Regions from separate parts of the Sphaerotilus microaerophilus genome, predicted to be linked through region 2. Evidence: predicted binding sites of a transcription regulator. Region 2 holds the regulator's gene; the other holds the start of a gene.
The links. The regulator FliA, encoded in region 2, starts transcription of late flagellar genes. The targets are predictions, from matches to a motif close to CTAAAGTTTNNNNNNNNNNNGCCGNTA.
Positions count from the first base shown of each region.

Region 1: a site for FliA is predicted at 4,283-4,309, ahead of NGK70_RS07110 (flagellin N-terminal helical domain-containing protein). Genes of this name have one in related genera too.

Region 1 is NZ_AP025730.1:1,608,506-1,616,324, reverse strand. It holds gene fliS (flagellar export chaperone FliS) at 1-165, opposite strand, end outside; gene fliD (flagellar filament capping protein FliD) at 308-1,750, opposite strand; gene NGK70_RS07115 (flagellin N-terminal helical domain-containing protein) at 1,898-2,764, opposite strand; gene NGK70_RS07110 (flagellin N-terminal helical domain-containing protein) at 3,157-4,011, opposite strand; gene NGK70_RS07105 (O-linked N-acetylglucosamine transferase, SPINDLY family protein) at 4,465-6,483, shown strand; gene NGK70_RS07100 (class I SAM-dependent methyltransferase) at 6,532-7,819, shown strand, end outside.
Region 2 is NZ_AP025730.1:4,618,067-4,625,885, reverse strand. It holds gene flhF (flagellar biosynthesis GTPase FlhF) at 1-1,635, shown strand, start outside; gene NGK70_RS19730 (flagellar biosynthesis protein) at 1,670-2,485, shown strand; gene NGK70_RS19725 (RNA polymerase sigma factor FliA) at 2,505-3,218, shown strand; gene NGK70_RS19720 (methyl-accepting chemotaxis protein) at 3,371-4,732, shown strand; gene NGK70_RS19715 (hemerythrin domain-containing protein) at 4,775-5,254, opposite strand; gene NGK70_RS19710 (Glu/Leu/Phe/Val family dehydrogenase) at 5,387-6,712, opposite strand; gene NGK70_RS19705 (IS1182 family transposase) at 7,091-7,819, shown strand, end outside.

The sequences.
Region 1 (7,819 bases), 3.0 Mb from region 2:
GGCCACGCGGGCGTGCCCGATCTCGTCGACCAGGCCATCGAACAGCATCTGCACCAGCCGATGCGGCGTCGCCGCCGACACACCGGTCTCGACGCCGACCTGCCGGTACAGGTTGGCAAATTGCTGCGACCGACCGGAAGACGCTTGGAACGAGGACGTGAACATGGGCGCGTACGGTTGAAAGGTTGAGAGCGATCGGGGTGATCGGAACGTCGATGTGTGACTGATGTGTTATCGACCCGTGGTCAGATGGACTTGAGGCTCACGCATGCAACATCAGCCAACGCCGCCCAACGGCCGCCTGCGATCAGCTGCTGCTGCTCGACATGGCCGCGATCTGCTGCGTCACGTAGCTCTGCAGGGCGTTCATCTTGGCCATCTGGGTGTCCAGTGAGGTGTACTGGGCCCGCATGCGCTTCTCGACCTGCGTCATGCGCTGCTCGAAGCTGTCCTGCTTGTCGCCATTGCTGTCCTTCTGCCGCCGCAGGCTGTCGGCGCGCGTGGTGAGTGCCCCTTCGGCCCCCAGCACGGAATCGCCCCACCGGCGCAGGCGATGGGCCAGGCCATTGTCGGCATCGGTCGCACCGGTCGAAGTCGCGAATAACTTCCGGACTTCGGCCAGTTTGCTGCCCAAGGTATCCCCCAACTTGGTGGCGTCGACCTTGAGCGTGCCGTCGGACTGCGGATCGAGCCCGACGTCGGCCAGGCGCGTCAGCACCGACGAGGCCGACGACGTGCCTCCCCCCAGGCTTCGCAAGGCGCCGCGCAGGGCGTTCACCGAGGCGTCGCCCTGCAGCGTGCCCGCCGTCTTGCTGGCCGCGTCGTACTTGGTCTGGGTGGTGAGGTACTTGGCCAGGTCGTTGTAGGCGGTGGCAAAGTCGGTCACCGCCTTCTTGATGGTCTCGGTGTTGGAGCTGATGCTCACTTCCACCGGGTCCGCACTGACCTTGGCCAGCTTGAGGGTGACACCCGGCACCACATCGGCCAGCGTATTGCTCGCCGAGGTGATGGCCAGTCCGTCGATGGTGGCCCGGGCGTCGACCGCCGTCTGCGTGCGGGACATGGACGCGATGGCCGCCGAGGGGTCATACCCCAGGCCCGACAGGCCGGTCGTGTCGGCGGAGTTGCCGTCGGTGTCGGCCACGATGACGCGGAAGGCGTTCGCCTCGCCCGTGGCACCCGAGCGCATCACCAGGCGCGCCCCGCTGCTGTCGGTGACGATGCTGGCGGTGACGCCCGCGCCCGCGTTGTTGATCTTGTCGCGCACCTGCGCCAGGGTGTCGGTGGCACTGATGCTCACGCTCACTGCGGAGGAGCCCACCTTGGGCGTGAAGCTGCTCTGGTCGGCACTCCAGCCACCCAGCTCGATGCTGAGGCTGCCCGCGCCGACGGTGGCCGAGCTGTCGACAAAGGCCGAGCTGGCCAGCGACTGGCCGGCAGCCAGCTGCTGCACCGACACGCTGTAGGAGCCCGCTGCGGCACTGCTGCTGCCCGTGGCCGACACCACTGCCGCATCCGACGAGGCGGCAGTGGTGTCGCCCCAGGTGGTGGACTTGGTGAGAGCGGAAGCTGCGTCGCGCAGGGCGGAGACGTAGCTCTGGATCTTTCCGTAGGCGGAGATCTTGGTGTCGATCTTGCTCGCCTCGGTCTTCATCTGCGTGAGCGGCTGGCGCTCGACGTTCATCAACGACGTGACGATGCCTTCGACATCAAGGCCGCTGCCCAACCCGGCAGAACTGATCGTGGTCATGGAACGGACCTTTCTGCGCGATGTGCGCCTGCGATATGCCTGGACGGCAAAACGCCCGGCCGCTTTTGGCGCCGGACGTTCAGGGTATCGACGCCAGCCACACCAACTTGAGGGCCAGCCTTGGGCCCGCTCAAGCCGGCCCGCGGATCAGCCCTTGAGCAGCGACAGGACCTGCTGCGGCAGCTGGTTGGCCTGCGCAATCATCGCGTTGCCGGCCTGTTGCAGCACCTGGGCGCGCGAGAGGCTGGCCGTCTCCGCGGCGTAGTCGGCATCCATGATCCGGCTGCGGGCGGCCGACTGGTTCTCGGAGGCCACCTGCAGGTTGGAGATCACGGCATCGAAGCGGCTCTGCGTGGCACCCAGGATAGCGCGCTGCGAGTTGACCGCTTCCAGGGCCCCATCGATCGCATCGATGGTCGCCGCGTTGTCGGTGATGGCCGTCGTGCTGTCGATGGTCGCATTGGTACCGCCGTCGACCACCAGCGCCATGGACGGGTCGGCCGACATATCCGGGAAGGCGATGTCGATCGTATCGACCCCGGTCTCGGTGTTCGCACCGACCTGGAAGGTCACCACGCCGGCCGTGCCGATGGCGCCCGCGAGGATCTTCTGGTCGTTGAAGCTGGTGGCCTGGATGGTGCGGGTCAGCTCCTTGGCCAGTTCACCGAACTCCTGGTCGAGCGAATCCTTGTCGGCGCCGTTGTTGCTGCCGTTGCTCGCCTGCACCGCCAGTTCACGCATGCGCTGCAGGGTGTCGCCCAACTTGCTCAGCGCGCCCTCGGCCACCTGGGACATCGAGATGCCGTCATTGGCATTGCGTATCGCGGTGTTCATGCCGCGCGTCTGCGCATTCATGCGCTCGGCGATCGCCAGGCCGGCCGCATCGTCCTTGGCGGAGTTCACGCGCAAGCCAGAGGACAGGCGCTGCATCGACGTCGCCAACGAGGACTGCGAAACCGACTGGTTGCGCTGGGCGTTGAGCGACATCAGGTTCGTGTTGATCGTCTGGGGCATTTCATGCACTCCTCAAACATGCCATCGAATCCCGGCGGATCAGCCGGCCTTGTGAGTGCACCCCGACGCATCGGAGCCCACCACATGGCCCGGCGAGGGTGGATGCGCCGCCTGCCTGGGCGTCGGCACGAACACACCGGTACATCTCCGGACCACAGAGCCCGTGTCGGGGCCTGTGACTGAATTGTCGGCAGCCCCCGCGAGCTCGATCCGCCGATGTGCGCCGGAGTTGGGCCGCTGTTTCGCCTCCGCGGCCAACGCCTGGCGTGAGATCCGGCACGCGCACGGCAACGCCGGAAAGGCCGAAACCACCCGAATGGGTGGTCCCGGCCACGATCAAGTCGCACACCGTCGGCGGGCATCGGCCAGCCGGCGGCAAGTCCGAACCAGGGTCAGCGCAGCAGCGACAGCACCTGCTGCGGCAACTGGTTGGCCTGCGCGATCATCGCGTTGCCGGCCTGCTGCAGCACCTGCGAGCGCGAAAGGTTGGCGGTTTCCGCCGCGAAGTCGGCATCCACGATGCGTCCACGCGCGGCCGACTGGTTCTCCGACGACACCTGCAGGTTGGAGATCACGGCGTCAAAGCGGCTCTGCGTCGCACCCAGCACGGCGCGCTCGGAGTTGACCTTGTCAAGGGCCTCGTCGAGGGCGTCGATGACGGCACCGACATCGGTGACGGTGCTGTCGATCTTGTTGGTGGCACCCGTCGTCACCGCGGTCAGGGAGGCATCGGTGGACATGTCGGTGAAGGTCACGTCGATGGTGTCGACATCCGTCTCCGTGTTCGCCCCCACCTGGAAGGTCACCGTACCGGCGGTGCCAACGCCACCGGCCAGGATCTTCTGGTCGTTGAAGCTGGTCGACGAGATCGTCCGGGTGATTTCCTTGCCCAGTTCCTCGAATTCCTTGTTCAGCGAATCCTTGTCGGCGCCGTTGTTGCTGCCGTTGGCAGCCTGCACGGCCAGTTCACGCATGCGCTGCAGGATGTCGCCGGTCTTGGACAGCGCGCCTTCGGCGGTCTGCGCCATCGAGATGCCGTCGTTGGCATTGCGGATCGCGACGTTCATGCCCTTGGCCTGGGCGTTCATGCGCTCGGAAATGGCCAGGCCAGCAGCGTCGTCCTTGGCGGAGTTGACGCGCAGACCCGAGGACAGGCGCTGCATCGACGTCGCCAGCGAGGACTGCGACACCGACTGGTTGCGCTGGGCGTTGAGAGAAATCAGATTGGTGTTGATGGTGGCGGCCATGGAAATCTCCTGGGTGACAAAGAAACCGGCAAATAGCGCCGTCGAACAGAGATGAGGGCTATCCCCCACCGGTTTGCCCGGCGCTAGTCAGCCTGGAGGCCTCGCGTGGCAGCTGCCACTTGAACCATCAGCCGGCTAACCGGACCACGGATCGAGAATTAAGACCCGTTGCTGCTGTTATCGGTTGCGTTCTCGCTTGACTTGAGGGCCAAAGACACTTCTTTTTTGACCCACCGCCCGGAATCACATCCGCCACAGCTCGCGAAAGGTGTATCGGCGGGGCCCCGGCCAAGTTGAGGCCGACAGGAGGAAATGCGGGGCCAAGGGCGCGTTACTCCACCCAAGTCCCGGGGCCCGCCATTCCTATAGTGGGCCTTGCTCTGCATGGCCCTGCGGCCAGGCAGATCGGCCGGTGCACGGTGCCGGCTTCCACGCAAAAGAACGGCTGCCGCGATGCCCCCGCCTCCCCCTCGCCTGCAAGCCCTGCGCATCCCGCGCAGCGCCCCACTTGGCTCCCACTCGCCCCTGCGCCCGGCATCGCGCCAGCCCAGCGCCACCGCCCGGCGCCTCTGGCAGCAAGGTGTCGACTTCACCAAGGTGCGCGAGCATGCCAAGGCGCAGGTGTGTTTCGAACAGGCGGTGAGCCTGGAGCCCGGCGACGCGCTGTACTGGCTCAACCTGGCCGTGGCCGAACACAAGCTGGGACGAGGGCTTGCCGCGGTCGAGGCCGCCCGCCAGGCCCGGGACCTCGATCCAGCCAGCCTGCTGTACTGCAACTTCCTGGCCGAGCGGCTGCGCGAGCAGCACCGCAACAGCGAGGCGCTGCACGTCCTCGACCAGCTCGATGCAGGCACCGCTCGCGACGCCCACTGGCATGCCCTGCGCGGCACGGCCCTGGCCGGGCTGGAGCGCCACCACGAGGCCACCTCCGACCTCACCCACGCGCTCACCCATGCCGGACCGGACCTGCCGCGCATGCGCTACGCCGCCCTGAACCTGGGGCACAGCCTGGCCGCCCTCAAGCTGCATCACGCCGCCGCCCAGTGCTACCGCATGGTGCTGGACCTGGATCCGCTCGCGCTGGGCAGCGCCCTGTATGCCGCCCACTACGCCGCCTGGGCCTGCGACTGGAGTGCGCTCCAGGAGGATCTGGCGAGGCTGCAGACCTGTCTGGACGCCGTGCGCAACTCGGCGGCCGGCATCCCGTCGGATGAGCTAGCCCCGTTCTGCCTGCTCGCGCTGCAGGACGACCCGGCCCTGCAACGATGGGCGGCCAGCCACGCGGGCAATCACCAGATGCGGGGCGTCGCCTCGACCGACGAGCCGCAGCCCTGCCCACGCCCCAACGGGCGGCTGCGGATCGGCTGGCTCTCCTCGGATTTCCACCACCACGCCACCGCGATCCTGCTCGCCGAAGTCCTGGAGCACCTGGCCGGCGACACGTTCGAGCTGGTCTTCTATTCCGCCGGACCGGACGACCGCTCGCCGCTGCGCCAGCGGGTACTGGCCACCGCCACCCGGGTGCACGAGGTTGCCAACTGGGCCAACGAGCAACTGGTGCAGCAGACCCGCGCCGACGAGATCGCCGTGCTCATCGACCTCAAGGGCCACACCCGCGGCGCCCGCCTGCAGGTGCTGGCTGCCCGCCCTGCCCCCATCCAGGTGAGCTGGCTGGGTTACCCCGGCACAAGCGGTTCGCCCCACGTCGACTACCTGATCGGCGACCGCGTCATCACGCCGCTGGAAGCGCAGGGCGACTTCACCGAGCAGATCGCCCAGCTGCCGCACTGCTACCAGCCCAACGACAGCCGCCGCTCCCGCCCCGCCGCCTGGAGCCGCGCCCGCTGCGGCCTGCCGGAAGAGGGCATCGTGTTCGCCAGCTTCAACCAGGCCTACAAGTTCAGCCCCGAGGTGTTTGGCGCCTGGTGCCGCATCCTCGCGGGCTGCCCAGGCTCGGTGCTCTGGCTGCTCGTGCCCGAGCCGACCACGCAGCAGCGCCTGCGCGAGGCGGCGGCCCTGCGCGGCATCGCCGCCGACCGGCTGGTGTTCGCCCCCTTCCTCGGCATCGAGTCGCACCGTTCGAGGCTGCCCAATGTCGACCTCTTCCTCGACACCTTCCCCTGCAACGGCCACACCACCGCCAGCGACGCCCTCTGGGCGGGCGTGCCGGTGCTGACGCTGCAGGGCCACACGCTGGCCTCCCGGGTCGCGGCCAGCCTGCTGCACACCCTGGGCCTGGCCGACGAACTGGTCCGGTGCGACATCGAGGGCTATGTCCAGCGGGCCCTGCAGCTGGGCGGCGATGCCCAGGCACGCACGCAACTGCGCCACCGCCTGGACGCGGCCCGACGGGACTCACCGCTGTTTGACGGGCGCCGCTTCGCCGCCGACCTGAGCCAGCTCCTTTTGCGCATGGTGGCTCGCCACGATGCCGGTCTGCGCCCTGCCCCGCTGGCCGCCGACGGAGCCTGACGCATCACCGCCGGACCCCGACCAAAAACCGACCGACGCCGAGGCCCCATGAACCTGCCCGCCCTCCACCTGTGCATCGTCCAGCCGGCCGGCTACGTGCACTCGCTCGGTTTCCTCGACCAGGCGCGCTACTTCCGCTACCAGTTCAGGCGCATGGGCGCCGTCGTGACGCTGGCCAAGAACCGGCTGCGCCATGACGCCGTCAACATCGTGTTCGGCGCCCACCTCGGCTTCGACGCGCAGGCGGCGGCGCGCCACACCTGCCTGTTCGTCAACCTCGAACAGTTGGGCGCCCGGGGTGCCCCGGTGAACGCGGCCTACCTGGAACTGCTGCGGCGCCATGCCGCCATCGACTACCACCCCGCCAACCTTGCCGCCTACCAGGGCCTTGCCGACGAGGTGCCCCTCATCGCCTTTGGCCATGCGCCCTATCTTGCCGACCGCCCACCCCTGGCGTGGGACCAGCGACCCATCGACCTGCTGTTCTTCGGCTCGATGAACGAGCGCCGCCGCGCACTGATCGAGCGCATCGAGCGCGCCGGCCGGCGCGTCAGCCTGCTGGAGCGGCCGCTGTATGGCCCGGAGCGGGACGACCTGATCCGTCACGCCAAGGCGGTGCTGAACCTGCACTTCTACGCGCCGTCGGCGGAACACCCCTGCCGCTTCGAGCAGGCACGCGCCTTCCAATGCCTGTCGCTGGGCACACCCGTGATCTCCGAGCGCACTCCGGGCACCGAGGTGCCTGGGCATTTCGAACAGAGCGTGCACTGGGTCGCCCCGAACGACCTGCCTGGTTGGCTGGCAAGCGACTTTGACCAGCCGTCGTTCCGGGCCCGGTCCGAAGCCCAGGCGGCCGCCTTCCAGCAGCACGACCTCATCGACGGCTACGCCGACCTGCTGGCCTTCTGTGCGGGCTACCGCCAGGTGCACCAGACACGACTGGACACCTCGCCCTGGCAGCCGCGACGCATCCACATCGGATCCGGCAAGGACTATCGCCCCGGGTGGCTGAACATCGACATCCTCCCGGCGGCCGAGCCCGACGTGCTGCTCGACCTCGCCCAGCCGGTCCAGTGGCCGCTGGAGTTCGATAGCCCCACTCACGGCCCGGTGCGCCTGAATGCCGGCAGCATCCAGACGATCCACGCCAGCAACGTCCTGGAACACGTCGGCGACCTGCCGCAGATGATGCGCAACTGCCTTGACCTGCTGACGCTGCAGGGCGAGATGCACATCGAGGTCCCCTACGAGCACGCCCCGACCGCCTGGCAGGATCCCACCCATGTCCGCGCGATCAACGAGAACTCCTGGATCTACTACACCGACTGGTTCTGGT
Region 2 (7,819 bases):
CTGCGTGCGCGGGTGGCCGAGCAGGAGGCCCGCAGCAGCCTGAAGCCGCCCCCCGATCCGATCCAGGAGGACGTGGGCACGCTGGCGATGAGCACGCTGTCCTTCCAGGACTATGTGCGCGAGCGCATGCTCAAGAAGCGCCAGGCCGAGTTGCGCGAGCAGGCCACGAAGCCGGTGCCCGTGTCGCCCCAGGCCATCGAGCAGCGCCTGGCCCAGCGTGAGGCGGTGTCGATGCCGAGCTACCCCGAGCTGATCGCGGCCGCCCAGGCCGATGGCCTCCCGCTGGACAGGCCCGCCCCCGCTGCGTCGCAGGCTGCCACGCCGGTGATGCATGAGGCCCTGCTGGGCAGCGGCCGCAGCTCGGCACGTTCTGCCGCCACGGCCCCTGCGCCCGCACCGCAGGCCCGCCAGGAGCCCCGTCAAGAGCTGCGCCACGAGCCGCGCCACGAGCCGCGCCCGGAGCCGCGCCGCGAACACCGCCAGGACAGCCGTCAAGACGGCCGCCACGAGAGCCACCATGCCGCGCCGCCCGACTATGGCGACACCGACTTTGCCCTGGCCGATGCGGCCGCGCCGCACGAGCCGGCCCCGCGGGCCCGGCCTGCCGCACGCAAGGTGCTGCCGCCCGTGCCACAGCCCGTGGAGGCCGCGCCGGACAGCCGCCAGCAGTCGGACATGATGAACGAGATCCGCGCGATGAAGGGCCTGATCGAGGAGCGCTTCGGTGCCCTGGCCTTCATGGAGCGGCTGCAGAAGAGCCCCAAGCAGGCCCAGCTGACCACCCGGTTGCTGGGCTGCGGCTTCTCGCCCGCGCTGATCCGCAAGCTGGTCGACAGCCTGGGTGACGAGGTCGTCGACGAGCTGGCCTGGGCCGGCGAGGTGCTGCAGCGCAACCTGCTCACCGGCGAGTCCGACGCGGCGCTGGAAGACCAGGGCGGCGTGTTCGCGCTGGTGGGCTCCACCGGCGTGGGCAAGACCACGTCCACGGCCAAGCTGGCGGCGGCCTTCGCGACCCGCCACGGCGCGGCCAACCTGGGCCTGATCACGCTGGATGCCTACCGGCTCGGTGCGCACGAGCAGCTGCGCGCCTACGGCCGCATCCTGGGCGTGCCGGTGCACACCGCGCATGACCGCGTGGCGCTGGAGGACCTGCTGGACCTGCTCTCGGCCAAGAAGATGGTGCTGATCGACACGGCCGGCCTGGCGCAGCGCGACACGCGCACGCGCGAGCTGCTGGAGATGCTCTCGCACGCCAGCATCCAGCGCCTGCTGGTGGTCAATGCCGCCCAGCAGGGCGAGACCATCGAGGACGTGCTGGTGGCCTACAAGGGGGCGCAGGCCAAGGGCATCGTGCTGTCCAAGCTCGACGAGGCCGTCAAGCTCGGCCCGGCGCTGGACGCGCTGATCCGCCACCGCCTCAAGGTGGTCGCGGTGGCCAATGGCCAGCGCGTGCCGGAGGACTGGCACCGCCTGACCGCCCAGGCCCTGATGCACCGTGCGCTGCGCACGGCCGGTGCCCAGGCCTGGCGCATGGATGCCAACGACGTGAACCTGCTGTTCTCGGCGCCGCCGTCGCCGGCGTCAGGCGCACGCCGCTCGCGTTCCGCGTCGCCCGCCCCCGGATCCGGCCAGTGATGCCGACACTCATCAGCGCCCAGGGAGCCTGAAGATGTCCTACCCGCCTCGCTTTCGTCGCACCATGCCGGCCGACCAGGCCGACGGACTGCGCCGTCTGTTCTCCACCCGCGCGGCCCGCTTCGTGCCGGTGGTTTCCAACCCCTTCATCGCCCACGGCGGCGTGCTGATCGAGCGCCTGTGCAGCGTGCTGGAGGAGATGGACCTCGATACCCTGCTGGTGGACGCCTCCGAGCGTGGCGGCCCGCCACGCGAGCTGGCCAGCTTCGACCTCTCCGAGGGGATCGAACCGCTGTCGCAGCGGGTGTCCTACCTCGCTGCGCGCGGCCTGCCGGTGCGCTGGGTGGACAGCCGGGGCTCGACCCGGGCCTTCCTCGATGCGGTGGTGGACGCCGCACCCTCCAGTCAGGTCGTGCTGGTGCTTGGCACCGCGGTGGACCTGGTGCGCCTGTTCGGTCGCGGTGACGAGGGCCTGTCGCGCCCGCGCCCGGTGGTGCTCTGCGACGAGCGGCCCGAGTCGATGAAGCATGCCTACGCCGCCATGAAGCTGTTCGCCCAGCGGGCCGACTGGCTGTCCCACGACCTGCTGATGTGCTCGCCGCCGGAATTCCCGCAAGGGGAGATGGTGGCTTCGCGCCTTGCTTATTGCGCCGATCATTTCCTGGGCGGGGTGCAACATGCCGCTGTGCAGGTTGATCCGGCTGAGCCGCCCACCGCCGCGCCCTCGCGGTCGCTGGTGCGCCTCGTCGAAGGCCTGCTGGAAAGTGCCGCGGCCTGCACCGCGAGCGACGACATGGTCTGCGGCAGCCAGCGTGCCGCCCTGCCTTCGCCGCGCCAGGCCTACCTCTGAATTTCCCCGGAGCCTCGGTATGTACACCGCCAAGGGTCGTCTCGACGCCAACGCCATGCTCAAGCAGTACAGCCCGCTGGTGCGGCGGCTGGCGCACCAGATGATCGCCAAGCTGCCGGCCAATGTGGAGCTGGATGACCTGATCCAGGTCGGCATGATCGGTCTGACCGATGCGCTGACCCGCTTCGACACCGGCCAGGGGGTGCAGTTCGAGACCTTCGCCACCCAGCGCATCCGCGGCGCGATGCTCGACGAGCTGCGCGGCGCCGACTGGATGAGCCGCGGCAACCGCAAGCACCAGCGCGACATCGAGGGGGCCGTGCACCGCCTGGAGCAGCGCCTGGGCCGCGCGCCCCACGAAAGCGAGATCGCCAAGGAAATGGGCATCACGCTGACCGACTACCAGGACCTGCTCAACAAGGTGCGCGGCACCCAGCTGATCTACCTGGAGGACATGGGCGGCGACGAGGGCGACAACGACTTCCTGGACCGCCACGTGGCCGAGGAGGGCGCCGACCCGCTGGCGCGCCTGAACGACTACCGCATGCGCGAGGCCCTGGTCGAGGCGATCAAGAACCTGCCCGAGCGCGAGCAGTTCGTGATGAGCATGTACTACGAGCAGGACATGAACCTCAAGGAAATCGCGGCGGTGCTGGGCGTGACCGAGTCGCGCGTGTGCCAGCTGCACAGCCAGTCGATTGCCCGGCTGCGCTCGAAGCTGCGCGCCTGGTGAGCCTGCAGCCGCGCAGGAGGTGACGGATCCCGCGGCAGGCTGCACCCAGACACAAGACAGCAAGACCACCAGACAACACGACAACAAGACGACGAGCCGATGGCGAGGCAGTGCCACTCCCGCAAGACCGTCACGATTTGGAGACCCCGATCATGCTGAGCCTGCTGCGCCCCCGCCGTCCCGCGCCCACCGCCGATGCACCGCTGGCCGCCGCGCCGGCGGTCGATGGTGGGGCCATCGTACGCAGACTCGCCGGCAAGGTGTCGACCATCGGTCGCGATGCCGCCGAGGCGCGCGGCGTGATCGAGGACACCCAGCGCGTGGTGGTCTCCCAGGTCGAGGCGATGCACGCGCTGACCGATCAGCTTGCGCAGGTGCAGACCGCGCAGGACGCCATCGGCCAGGCCACGAGTGCCAGCCTGGAGGCCGTGACCCGCGCCCGCGCCGTGGTGGCCGAGGTGGCCAGCGAGGTGGCCGGCATCGTGCATGTGCTGCACGAGGTGTCGGCCGCGGCCGGCGACATCACCCAGATCGCGCTGCAGACCCGCCTGGTGGCCTTCAATGCCTCGGTGGAGGCCAAGCGCGCTGGCGAGGCAGGCCGTGGCTTTGGCGTGGTGGCCGATGCGGTGAAGGACCTGGCCGGGCGTGTGGAGGTGTCCTCCAAGACCATCATGGGCACGCTGGCCCAGTTGGACCAGCGCATCGAGGCCTTCTCGCGCGAGATCCGCATCGACACCGGCCCGGCGGTCAGGTCGGGTGCCTCCCAGGGGTCCATCCACCGGGCCTTTGCCGATGTCGAGACCGACGTCCAGCGCATCAATGTCGCAGCCCAGGGCAGCCGCGACATCTGCCTGCGCGTGAGCGAGCGCACCGAAGGGCTCGGCCAGGACATGCAGGCCGCGATGATCGGGCTGGACACCGCGATGTCCTGCAGCGACCGCTTCCTGCGGGTGTCCGAGCAGCTCATCGACGAGCTGGCCGCCAGTGACGTGGCCACCGACGACACGCCCTACATCGAGGCCGTGCAGCGCGTGGCCGCCCAGGTGGGCGCGGCGCTGGAACAGGCGCTGGCACGTGGCGACATCTCGGCGGCCGATCTGTTCGACGAGGCCTACCGGCCGATCCCGAACACCCGCCCGGCGCAGCACCTGACCCGCTTCGCCCAGCTGACCGACCGGTTGCTGCCGCCGATCCAGGAAGCGATGCTGGCCTTCAGCCCCAAGGTCGCGTTCTGCATCGCCGCCGACCGCAACGGCTACATCGCCACGCACAACCGCAAGTACTGCCAGCCGCAGCGTGGTGACCTGGCCTGGGACACCGCCAACAGCCGCTACCGACGCATCTTCGACGACCGCACCGGGCTGGCGTCGGCGCGCAACCAGAGGCCCTTCCTGCTGCAGACCTACCGCCGCGACATGGGCGGTGGCAAGCATGTGCTGATGAAGGAAGCCGCCGCCCCGATCACCGTGGCCGGCCGCCACTGGGGCGGCATGCGGCTGGCCTACCAGTTCTGACCCGCGTCCTGGCGAACGCCAGGCGCAGGATCAGGTCCGGCTTCAGGCGCAGGTGCTGCCGCCGCAGCCGGAGATGGCCGCCTCGGGCTGGACCGGGCGGTCGATGCGGCCGCTGGCCGCGTCATAGCCCACCTCGCCCATGTGGAACACCAGGGCGGCATCCATCATCTGGGCATGCTGCTCGAACCACTGTGCCAACTCGGGCAGCAGGCGCGGGATCAGCTCCTCCTGGCCCTCTTCGACCACCCGGCGGCGCACCTCGCGCAGCAGATCGAGCACCTGCTTGTGCTGGTTGCTGTGGCAGTTCTCCGGTGTGAAACCGGTGGCGGCCATCCAGCGATCCTCCTGTGCAAAGTGCTCGACGGTGTGCTCCACCAACGCGTCATAGCGCGCCAGCACATCCGGCGCACCATCCAGCCGGGCCGCTTCCAGCTCGTTGAGCAGCACGACGAACTCCTGGTGCGTCTGGTCCATCTGCGGATGGTTGTTGGCGATTTGGTCGTTCCAGGCGAGGAGGGTCATGGCGCGTCGAGGCAAGGAAACACCGGCCCGCGGCCGGCGATATGGAACCGCGAGCCTAGCAAATCAGGGTCCATCCTGGCTTGCTCGGCATCAAGCTGGGCGGAGCGGGAACGCGGTTCGGCCAGGACCGGCTCAGGGGTAGAGGCCCCGCATTTCGCGCGCCATCAGGATGCGCTCGCAGGCCACGGCGAAGGCCGCGGTGCGCAGCGGGATGCGGTGCTGGTCGGCCATGTCCCAGATGCGACGCAGGGCCTCGACCATGATCTTGTCCAGCCGCACGTTGATCTCGTCCTCGGTCCAGAAGAAGCTGGAGAAGTCCTGCACCCACTCGAAGTAGGACACCGTGACACCGCCGGCATTGCAGATCACGTCGGGCACCACGAGGATGCCGCGCTCGGCCAGCACGTCGTCGGCGTCGGGCAGGGTCGGGCCGTTGGCGCCCTCCAGCACGAGGCGGGCGCGCAGCCGGTTGGCCCGCAGCACGTCGATCTGGCCTTCCAGGGCCGCGGGGATCAGGATGTCGCAGTCGATGCCCCAGAAATCCTCGTCGGCGATGCGCTCGCAGCCCGCGAAGCCGCCGACGCCGCCCTCCCGGCGCACCTGCGGCATCAGCTCGGCCATGTCCAGGCCGCCCGGGTTGGCGATGGTGCCGGTGTGGTCCTGCACGGCGACGATCTTCGCCCCCGCGCCGGCAAACAGCTCTGCCGCGGCCGAGCCGACGTTGCCGAAGCCCTGCACCGCGACGCGCGCGCCATCCAGGTTCAGCCCGGCGCGGCGGGCCGCCTCCCGCCCGGTGACGAACACGCCGCGGCCGGTGGCCTTGACCCGTCCGAGCGAGCCGCCCAGGTCGATGGGCTTGCCGGTCACCACGCCGCTCGCGGTGGCGCCAATGTTCATCGAGTAGGTGTCCATCATCCAGGCCATGACCTGGGCGTTGGTGTTGACGTCGGGCGCCGGGATGTCCTGCTGCGGGCCGATGATGATGCCGATCTCGCTGGTGTAGCGCCGCGTCAGGCGCTCCAGTTCCTTGAGGGAAAGCTGCTTCGGGTCGACGCGGATGCCACCCTTTGCGCCGCCGTAGGGCAGGTTGACGGCGGCGTTCTTGATCGTCATCCAACCGGCCAGGGCCATCACCTCGCCGAGCGTGACGTCCGGGTGGTAGCGCACTCCCCCCTTGCCGGGACCGCGGCTGAGGCTGTGCTGCACGCGGTAGCCCTCGAAGTGGCGCACCGTGCCGTCGTCCATCTCGATGGGCACATCGACGATCAGGCTGCGTTTGGGCCGGCGCAGCGATTCGGCCCAGCGTGCCAGCCGGCCCAGGTAGGGCTCGACGCGGTCGATCTGCGCCAGGTAGGTGCCCCAGGGCGAGTGGGGTTCCGACGACACATAGGACAGCGGCGTGCTGGCCGTGGTGCGAGTGGCCGTGGAGGAGGGCAGGGGGGGGTGGGGGGTGTTCATGCGGGCGGGCCTCGGTGGTGGGAGCGGACACACGTCGGTGCGCTCACCAGCCAGATCGACCCGTGCGCACACTGTGCAAGCGGCGCACTCTAGGGGCTTTGCGGCGGCCTGGGTCGCCCGCTTCATGCAGGCTTTGCATCGAATCTGCGCCCGCACCGCACCAGGTTGGTGCTGTGAGCAGTGATGCACGGCCCAGCCGGGCCGGGGGGCTCAGAAGGTGTGAACGAACGTTGGGTCTGAATCGTTAAGCGGGGCATGAGCGCAGCGACGACAAGACCGGAAGAAGAACAACAGGCCCAAACGGGGCTGTTCGGCGAAGGGGAGCTGCTCGAGGTGGCTGCGCAGCAGCCCAGGCAAGAGGCACCGCGCGCCGCGCGGGTGATGTCGGCACAGCGCGATCAGGTCGAATTGCGAGCGTGCGATCTGGATTCGGTACTGGCAGATGACCATGCGGCGCGCACCGTGTGGGCCTTCGTGCAGTCGCTGGACCTGGCGCCGCTGTATGCGCGCATCAAGTCGGTGGACGGGCGCGGGGGCGCGCCGGCCATCGATCCGGCGATCCTGGTGGCACTGTGGCTATGGGCCACCATCGACGGGGTGGGCTCGGCGCGCGAAGTCGACCGGCTGTGCGAGCGCGACGATGCCTACCGCTGGATCTGCGGCGGCGTGGGGGTGAACTACCACTCGCTGGCGGACTTTCGGACCCAGCACGAGGCGTGGCTGGATGCGCAGCTCACGCGCTCGATTGCCGCACTGCTCGATCGCCGGCTGGTCACGCTCAACGTGGTGGCGCAGGACGGACTGCGCGTGCGTGCCTCGGCCAAGGCGTCGAGCTTTCGTCGGCGCGACAAGCTCGCGCAACTGCATGCCCAGGCCCAGGCGCAGGTCCAGGCCCTCAAGCGCGAACTGGCCGAGGACGCCGGGGCCAGTTCGCGGCGCAAGCAGGCCGCCCAGGAACGCGCGGCACGTGAGCGCGAGCAGCGCCTGGCTGCCGCGCTGGCGACGATGGAGCGGATCAAGCCGGCGGCCGAGCCCAAGAAGGCCAAGCCCTCCAAACGACGCGGGCGCGACCACGACGGCGATCCTCCCGCGCCGCCCGCCCCCGAA